One region of the Streptomyces sp. bgisy100 genome, then DNA from elsewhere that is predicted to be linked to it. Evidence: riboswitches for the same ligand, from Rfam matches in the RefSeq annotation. Region 1 holds a riboswitch; each other region holds the start of a gene.
The links. A riboswitch is a leader RNA that binds a small molecule or an ion and turns the genes downstream of it on or off. The one in region 1 is predicted to bind cobalamin.

Region 1 (2,189 bases):
CGCGAGCAGCCACCCCACGGCGTCCTGCACGTAGGTGTCCGGCTCACGGTCGGCGCAGACCTGCGGCTCGGCTTCGCCCCGGGCCCGCGCGGCTTCCCGCTCCAGTCCGTCCAGTGGCACCCCGAGCACATGCGCGAGCGGCGGTAACCAAGCGTCCGGGATGCGCCCGCCGCACTCCCACCGGGAGACCTCGTGACGCGTCAAGGTGGTGATCCCGGCAGTGACGCACAACCGGAGCGCCAGCGAGCGCTGCGAGAGACCCGCCCGCTTGCGCAGGCCCGCCAGATGGGCGCCGAACCGGGCGCGTCCCGCTTGGTCGTTCATGCGGTGCCTCCCTGCGACCAAGCTACTCGTCCTGGCCCCTCCCCTGGCCTCCCGCGCGGCCCCTCCCCTCGATCGGGAACGCGGTTCCCTGAACGCACAGCGCCCCGGCGACCGTGCGACCGGCCCCGGGGCTCGGCCGATCCGAGAGAGCAGACCGACATGCCGCAACCGACAACGCAGGCCCGCCCGACCGGCTGCCCCGGATACAGCGAGACCCTGCCGCGCGAGCCCCGGAGCGCCGCGGCCGCCCGGCGCCTGGTGCGTGTCGCACTCGCCGCCTGGGGTCTGGACGACTTGGCCGACGACGGCACCCTGATCGTCTCCGAGCTGGTGTCCAACGCCGTCCGGCACGCACGCAGAGAATCGATCCGGGTCGTCATCGACCGCCCCGAGGCGCGGCGCGTGCGGATCGGCGTCGTGGACTTCTCCCAAGCCTGTCCAGTGCGCGGAAACCCCGGTGCCACGGACGAGAGCGGGCGCGGCCTCGCACTCGTCGGGGAGCTGGCGGAGGCCTGGGGGACCGACCCGCTGCCGTGGGGCAAGCGGGTGTGGGCCGAGTGCGCTCAGAAGAACGACTGACTCCGGACCGTTGACGGCGTCGGCCGGGAACCGCGCACGCCGGTCCGGCATGTGAACGGTACTGACCACAGCGCGGGACCGGACTAGGGTGGCCGGTGCAGCTGGTTCGCCCTGTCCGCCAGGCAGGGCGTCGCAAGAGGGAACCCGGTGGAATTCCGGGACTGCCCCGCAGCGGTGAGTGGGAACGACCGCCGTCATACGCACTGGGTCCGACGGGCCTGGGAAGCGACGGCCAGTAGGGGTCTGCCCTGGCAGACGTGCCCGCGAGTCCGAAGACCTGCCCGTTGCCCGCTCGCCCACCCGGCGCGCGGAGATCCCGGTGACCTCGAGGGCGGGTCGGCGTACGGAAGCAGGCGGGTACCGCGGCAGCACCGCGTACGGCCCGCCGTCCGGTCGTCCCTTCGCGCCCTCGGCCCGTGCCGGGGTTCTCAGGAGCACACTCGCGAAGGAGAGTTCTGTGACCAGCACATCCGCAGCCGCCACCGCACGGGCCACCGTGCACGGCTACCCGCGGCAGGGCCCGGGCCGGGAGCTGAAGAAGGCCGTCGAGGGCTACTGGAAGGGCACGGTCACCGCCGGCGCCCTGCACGACACCGCGGCCGGGCTGCGCCGTTCCCAGTGGCGGCAGCTCGCCGACGCGGGCCTGGACGAGGTCCCCACCGGGGGCTTCTCCTACTACGACCACGTCCTGGACACCAGCGTCATGGTCGGCGCGATTCCCGCCCGGCACCGCGCGGCGGTCGAGGCCGACGCGCTGGACGGCTACTTCGCGATGGCGCGCGGTACCCGGGACGTCACGCCCCTGGAGATGACCAAGTGGTTCGACACCAACTACCACTACCTGGTGCCGGAACTGGGCCCGGACACGGTGTTCGCCGCCGACCCCGGCAAGCAGACGGCCGAGCTGCGGGAGGCCCTGGCACTCGGTCTCGCCGCCCGTCCGGTGCTCGTCGGACCGGTCACCTATCTGCTGCTGGCCAAGCCCGGACCGGAGGTGCCGGACGACTTCGATCCGCTCACCCTGCTGGACCGGCTGCTCCCGGTCTACGCCGAGGTGCTCGCCGCGCTGCGGGCCGCCGGGGCCGAGTGGGTCCAGCTGGACGAGCCCGCCCTGGTCCAGGACCGCACCCCGGCCGTGCTGAACGCCGCCGCCCGCGCCTACCGGGAGCTCGGGGGCGCCGCGGACCGTCCAAAGCTGCTGGTGGCCTCGTACTTCGACCGGCTGGGCAAGGCGCTGCCGGTGCTCGCCAAGGCACCGGTCGAGGGACTGGCCCTGGACTTCACCG
Region 2 (2,189 bases), on a different contig from region 1:
CAGTACGCCTTCCCGGACGCGGCGGCCCGGGTGCGGCAGCTCCTGGCGCACCACGAGGCGCGGCTGGCCGGGCTGCGGGACCTCCTGCGGGCCCGCGCGCTCACCCCGTGGCAGCTGGCCGAGGCCATGGAGTGGAACCGGCCCTGGGAGCAGATCTCCCCCGGGTCACGGAACATCGCCGTCTCGGAGGCGGAGGCGCATCTGCGGCGCCTGGTGACGCTGGGACGGGCGGAGCCGGTGCCGGGCAGCGAGCCGGTGACGTACCGGGCGGTGTGAGGGGAGTTCCCGGGCGGCGGGCGGTGAGAGGGAGCCGGGCGGACGGTCGGGCGGTGCGACCCCGTGGGGCGGTGCGGGGGCGCGTGCGCGGCGGGTCGGTACGAGGCGGGGCGGGGCGCGCCGTGTGCCGGGCGGCGCGGGGGCGGGGCCGGCGGGGTGCGGGGCCGGCGGGGTGCTGGGGCGGGTGCGGGGCCGGCGGGGTGCTTGGGCGGGTTCCGATGCACCCCCGGGCGGCTCGGGACATCGGGCGCCCATGGGCCCCTTGCTACGGGCCGGTAGAGTGTGCCAGTCGATACCGCATCCCTCAGGGGAAAGCCGGTGCAATTCCGGCACTGACCCGCAACCGTGAGGCGCCGCGACGGCGTCGAGTCGGAGTGCCCTGGCGGATGTGACCGGCTCCTGTCTCCGGACGGGCCGTCCCACGGCCGCGCCCGGGGACCGGCACCGTCGAGGAATACGGAGCCGGAGCCCGGTGCCCCGCCGCGTGCGCACGCTCCCGTCCGCACGGCCGCGCGGTGCGCAGCGGATCCGGCCGCGTCCGCTCACCGAAAGGCACCGCCCGATGCTGCATCACCCCGGGGAGATATCCCCGCGCCCCCGGCCGGGCGGTCCGTCCCGGCACAGCAGACTGCGTCGCGCCGTCGCGCTGACGGCCGCCTCCGCCGCCCTGTGCGTGACCGCCGCTCCGGCCGCGTCCGCCGCCGACTCACCGAAGCCCGCGGCTCCGGCGAAGCTCCCGGCCGGGCTGTACGGCACCAAGGACCCGAAGTTCGACGCCGTCTGGCGGCAGTCGGTGGCCCTGATCGCCCAGGACACGGTGAAGGTCACGCCGGCCCCCGAGGCCGTGGACTGGCTGGCCGGCCAGCAGTGCGCTTCGGGCGGCTTCGCGGAGTTCCGCGCGGACGCGGACCAGGAGTGCGACAAGAAGACTCCGGTGGACAGCAACGCGACCGCACTCGCGGTGCAGGCGCTGGCCGCGCTCGGCGGCCACGGCGACGCCGTGAAGAAGTCCGTGAACTGGCTGAAGTCCCTGCAGAACAAGGACGGCGGCTGGAGCTACTTCCCCGGTGACCCGAGCGACGCCAACTCCACCTCGCTGGTGATCGGCGCGCTCATCGCGGCGGGGGAGAATGCGTCGGATGTGAAGCCCCGGAAGGGGAAGACGTCGGCGTACGAGGCGCTGGACGGATTCCTGCTCGGCTGCGACGCCGACAAGGATGAGCGCGGAGCCTTCGCCTACCAGCCGGACAAGAAGGGCAAGCTCGCGCCCAACGCGGACGCGACCGCGGCCGGGGCGCTCGCCCTGGTCGGCAGGGGACTGCAGCTGGGTCCGCCCATCAAGAGCGCCGCCCAGCACGCCGAGCCGCTCGACTGCGGATCCGCTGACGCGAAGGACGAGCCGGCCACGGAGGCGAAGGCCGCCGCCTCCGCCGCGTACCTCGCCACGGCCATGAAGAAGACCGACGGGCATCTGACGGCCGTCGCCCCGGGCGCCGACAAGCCCGCCCCGGACTACGCCAACACGGCGGACGCGGTCATCGCCCTGGCGGCCGGCGGCTACCTGGACGCCGCCCGCTCCCCCCTCACCTGGCTGGAGCGGCACTCCCGGACCTGGTCGAAGGACAACCCGGCGGGCCTGGGCTCGCTGATCATCGCCGCCCACGCGACCGGCGCCGACCCGCGGGACTTCGGCGGGCGGGACCTGGTCCGGCAGCTGAACGCCACCGGTCCGAAGCCGGCGGCGCAGGCCCCGGAAGACGGCGGCGACGCGCAGGACGCCAAGGAGGGCGGTTCGGACGGCATGTCGACGGCCTGGACGGTCGGCGCGTTCCTGGTCGCGGGCATCGGGATCGGCTTCCTGCTGAGCGGCCGCAAGAAGAAGGCGTAGGCATGGTGGTGGGCGTGCGCGGTGC
Region 3 (2,189 bases), on a different contig from region 1:
CCCGGCTGTGGTCTCTCGCGCTCGGCTCCGCCGTGCTCGCCGGCACCCTCCCCGACCTCTCCCCGGAACGGCTGTGGTGGCACCCGGACCGGAGCGCGCCGGACGAACTCTGGCTGCCCGGCCCCATGCCCGCGGCCGATCCCGGCACCTCGGCGGACCGGCTGCGCGCGGCGGTGGTCGACGGCCAGCTCGTCCCCCTGCACCGCGCCGTACGGTCGGTAAGTCCGGTTTCGGGGCAACTGCTCTGGGGCAATGCCGGGTCGGCGCTGTTCGGCTCGTACCGCGTCCTGCGCGACGGCTGCCGCGCACAGGGCCGCACCGAGGCCGCGGACACGGCGTCGGCGCTGGTCCGGGAGCTGTTCCGGGAACCACCGCTGCACGGCACCGGCACCCTTGCGGGCGGTACCTTCACCCGGCGCAGCTGCTGTCTCTACTACCGGGTCCCGGGCGGCGGCCTCTGCGGCGACTGCGCGCTGGCCTGAGGCGATGGCCACGATCGTCTGAAGCGACGGCCACGCTCGCCCGAAGAGACGGCCACCACGCACTCGCCCGCGGGGCGGTGACCATGCTCACCCGAGGGGCGCACGGTTGGCCGCCCGCGCCCCTGAAGCGCACCGTTGCTCCTGCCTCGGCGGTGGCCGATACCGATCCCTGGTTGTGACCGGAGCGTGCTGCCCACTAACCTCTCAGGGCCTTGGTGTACGGGAAACCGGTGATGAAACCGGTGCGGCCCTCGCCACTGTGATCGGGAAGTCCGGTTCCACCCCTCGGGGAGCCACTGGGACGCCGAGCCGCCGGCTCGGTGCCCGGGAAGGCGGAGTCCGGACGGCATGACCCGTCAGCCAGGAGACCGGCCGGGGCGCGTCGTCCATCCACGAGGTGCTGGAGAGGTTCGCTTTCCCATGCATATAGCCGAGGGGTATCTGCCCCCGTTGCACGCGGTCGCCTGGGGCGCCGCCGCTGCCCCGTTCGTCGTCCACGGCGTCCGGTCCCTGTCCCGCGAGGTCAAGGAGAACCCCGAGAGCACGCTGCTGCTCGGCGCCTCCGGAGCCTTCACCTTCGTCCTCTCCGCCCTCAAGATCCCGTCGGTGACCGGCAGTTGCTCGCATCCGACGGGCACCGGCCTCGGGGCCATCCTGTTCCGGCCGCCCATCATGACGGTGCTCGGCACGATCACCCTGCTCTTCCAGGCGCTGCTGCTCGCCCACGGCGGGCTCACCACGCTCGGGGCCAACGCGTTCTCCATGGCGATCGTCGGCCCCTGGGCCGGATACGGGGTGTACCGGCTGGCCCGGCGGCTGGGCGCACCGCTCATGGCCGCCGTGTTCGCCGGGGCGTTCGTCGCGGACCTGAGCACCTACTGCGTCACCAGCCTGCAGCTCGCGCTGGCCTTCCCCGACCCGGGCACCGGAGTGCTCGGCTCCCTCGCCAAGTTCGGCGGCATCTTCGCCGTCACCCAGATCCCGCTGGCCGTCAGCGAGGGCATCCTCACCGTGCTGGTGATGCGCCTGCTGACCCAGTCCAGCAAGGGGGATCTGATCCGGCTGGGCGTGCTGTCCCGCCGCGCGGAGAACCAGGAGGCCGTTGCCCGATGAAGCGTCACACCAAGATCAACCTGCTGTTGCTGGCGCTGGTCGTCGCCCTGGCGGTGCTGCCGCTCGCGCTCGGCCTCGGGGACCACAAGAAGGAGCCCTTCACGGGCGCCGACGCCCAGGCCGAGTCCGCGATCACCGAGATCCGGCCGGACTACGAGCCCTGGTTCAGCCCGCTCTACGAACCGCCGTCCGGCGAGGTGGAGTCCGCGCTGTTCGCCCTCCAGGCCGCCCTCGGCGCGGGCGTTCTGGCGTACTACTTCGGGCTGCGCCGCGGCCGCCGTCAGGGCGCGGAGCGGGTCGCGTCCCAGGATGGCTCCGGGGCCCAGGACAACTTCAGGTCCGAGGACAACCTCAGGTCCGAGGACGGCTCCGGATCCGAGGACGGCTCCGGTGCCCCGGGCGGGGCGGCGGCGCCGGACCGCGAGACCGCGGCCTAGCCGCGTGCTGCCCATCGACGCGGCGGCGCACAGCAGTCGCTGGCGCCGCCGCCACCCTCTGGACAAAGCCGTCCTCGCGCTCGGGCTGACGGTGTCGGCGGTCTGCCTGCCGCCGTGGCCGGGGTCGCTCCTCGTCGTGGTGGCCGCGCTCGTCCTG
Region 4 (2,189 bases), on a different contig from region 1:
CAGGTTGAGATTGTGGGTGCGGCGCGCCTCCTCACCGGTGTTGTCGCGCAGCTCCAGGAACTCCTCCAGGTCCGCGTGCCAGGTCTCCAGGTAGACGCAGGCCGCGCCCTTGCGGCGGCCGCCCTGGTTGACCGCGGCGACCGAGGAGTCGAGGGTCCGCAGGAACGGCACGATGCCGTTGGAGTGCCCGTTGGTGCCCCGGATCAGGGAGCCGCGGGAGCGGACCCGGCTGTACGGCAGGCCGATGCCGCCCGCGTGCTTCGAGAGCCGGGCGACCTGGTGGTAGCGGTCGTAGATGGAGTCGAGCTCGTCCAGCGGGGAGTCGAGCAGGTAGCAGGACGACATCTGCGGGTGCCGGGTGCCGGAGTTGAAGAGCGTGGGGGAGCTGGGCAGGTAGTCCAGCCGGCTCATCAGCCGGTAGAGCGCGGCGACCTCGTCGACGGCGCGGTCCGAACCGTCCTCGGCCAGCCCGCAGGCCACCCGGAGCATGAAGTGCTGCGGGGTCTCGATGACCTGGCGGGTCATCGGGTGCCGCAGCAGGTACCGGCTGTGCAGCGTGCGCAGTCCGAAGTAGCCGAAGCGGTCGTCGGCGCCGTCGGCCAGCGCGACCTCGACGAGCGTGTCGAGCCGGGAGGCGTGGGCGCGGACGAACTCCGCGGTCCGGTCGGCGATCAGACCCTCGCGGTGACCGGTGGCGACCGAGGCGGAAAAGGAGACCGCGCCCTGGCTCGCGGCCTCGTCGGCGACCGCCCGGGTGAGCAGGCGCGCGGCGAGCCGGGAGTACTCCGGGTCCTCGGCGATCAGGCCGGCGGCCGCCTCGGTCGCCAGCTCCCGCAACTCGGCCTCGTCGGAGCCCGCGTGGCGGCCGCGGAGCGCGGCGGCGGCGACCCGGCCCGGGTCGGTCGCGGGCAGATCGGCGGTGAGGTCGGTCAGGGTACGCAGCAGCGCGGTGCCGGGGCCGTCTGCCTCGGTCACCGGTGCGGCGGCTGAAGCCGGATCGGCGGGCGCGATGGTCACGTGGTGCTCTCCCTCGCTCGGCTGGGGCCGCACGGACGGACACGACGGGCGCCGAACGGGCACACCTCACCCCGGAACAGGGCAGCGCACCGCGCAGCGTCCACCGGCCCAACCCGCGAGGCCCGGACGATTTCGTCGCCCGGTTCGGTCGATCCGGGCAGGCCGCCGGCAGGTCCTCGGACTTGGAAGTGCGCATTTCCAGCGCATTCATACCGTTGCGGGACAGTTCCGGATTCGCACCGGATTCCCCTGCGACGACAGCGAGCAAGAGCATACATCTTGTGTCGCGGTCCGCACGCAACACCACATCTTGTGTCAGGGGTTCGGGTGGTGCGCTTTGCAGGGGAACAGATGTGGTAACGGCGCCGAGGCCCGGGGGGACGGGGAAGCGCGTCCCGCGGGCCGCCCGGATTCCCATTCGGGATCGCTCGCGGATCACCCGCCGGGGTCACCCGGCGCGTCGGTTAGCCTGTCCGGCATGACGTTGAGGACCGGTGCGCGGGGTTCCGCGGAACACACCGTCAGCGAGGCCGACACCGCCGCGGAGTTCGGCAGCGGCGACCTCCCGGTCCTGGGGACCCCCGGCCTGCTGGCCCTGCTGGAGGCCGCCACCGTCGACGCGCTCGCGGGCGCGCTGGAGCCCGGCCGCACCTCGGTCGGCACCCGGGTCCAGGTCGACCACCTCAAGGCCTCACCGGTGGGGGCGACCGTCACCGCCACCGCGGAAGTCACCTACCTCGACGGCCGGTTGGTGCGGTTCACCGTGGCCGCCCAGGACGGCGCCGGCCGGCTGCTGGCCACCGGTGAGATCACCCGGGTGATCGTCGACCGGGACCGGTTCCTGGCGCGTCTCTGAGGTCCGGCGGACCCGTCCGCGCAGCTTCGCCCGGCCCCGCCGCCGGCTTTGCCCGTACCGCCCGCCCCCGCGCGCGGCGCCCCGGACACGCCGACGGGCCGCCGCCCCCGTGTCGGAGGCGACGGCCCGCAGGCTCGCGTCGAGCCGGATACCGGCCGGGGTCAGTGCCCGCCCGGCGCCCCCGCGGTGGCCGGCGGCAGTTCGGTCTCCACGCCCGGTTCGCCCGCGTCCGCGGTGTAGTCGGCCGCGGTGGTCTCGTCGATGCCGTCGGGCGCCTTCACCGCCCGCAGCACGAAGGTGAGCACCACCGTGACGA

Region 2: another riboswitch for cobalamin. It lies ahead of AC3EQ1_RS28380 (SCO2321 family membrane protein); the one in region 1 lies ahead of metE (5-methyltetrahydropteroyltriglutamate--homocysteine S-methyltransferase).
Region 3: another riboswitch for cobalamin. It lies ahead of AC3EQ1_RS10310 (energy-coupling factor ABC transporter permease); the one in region 1 lies ahead of metE (5-methyltetrahydropteroyltriglutamate--homocysteine S-methyltransferase).
Region 4: another riboswitch for cobalamin. It lies ahead of AC3EQ1_RS16275 (ribonucleoside-diphosphate reductase subunit alpha); the one in region 1 lies ahead of metE (5-methyltetrahydropteroyltriglutamate--homocysteine S-methyltransferase).

Annotation. Positions count from the first base shown of each region.
Region 1 covers NZ_JBYITE010000079.1:2,930-5,118, reverse strand. Annotated here, with positions in the region: gene AC3EQ1_RS30090 (helix-turn-helix domain-containing protein) at 1-324, opposite strand, end outside; gene AC3EQ1_RS30085 (ATP-binding protein) at 484-903, shown strand; cobalamin riboswitch at 1,002-1,190, shown strand; gene metE (5-methyltetrahydropteroyltriglutamate--homocysteine S-methyltransferase) at 1,361-2,189, shown strand, end outside.
Region 2 covers NZ_JBYITE010000062.1:10,205-12,393, forward strand. Annotated here, with positions in the region: gene AC3EQ1_RS28375 (Strvi_7410 family MBL fold metallo-hydrolase) at 1-276, shown strand, start outside; adenosylcobalamin-variant (AdoCbl-variant) riboswitch at 570-664, shown strand; gene AC3EQ1_RS28380 (SCO2321 family membrane protein) at 839-2,164, shown strand.
Region 3 covers NZ_JBYITE010000011.1:60,567-62,755, reverse strand. Annotated here, with positions in the region: gene AC3EQ1_RS10315 ((2Fe-2S)-binding protein) at 1-482, shown strand, start outside; cobalamin riboswitch at 679-873, shown strand; gene AC3EQ1_RS10310 (energy-coupling factor ABC transporter permease) at 903-1,595, shown strand; gene AC3EQ1_RS10305 (energy-coupling factor ABC transporter substrate-binding protein) at 1,592-2,032, shown strand; gene cbiQ (cobalt ECF transporter T component CbiQ) at 2,037-2,189, shown strand, end outside.
Region 4 covers NZ_JBYITE010000021.1:18,103-20,291, reverse strand. Annotated here, with positions in the region: gene AC3EQ1_RS16275 (ribonucleoside-diphosphate reductase subunit alpha) at 1-1,017, opposite strand, end outside; cobalamin riboswitch at 1,168-1,291, opposite strand; gene AC3EQ1_RS16270 (thioesterase family protein) at 1,496-1,873, shown strand; gene mctP (monocarboxylate uptake permease MctP) at 2,035-2,189, opposite strand, start outside.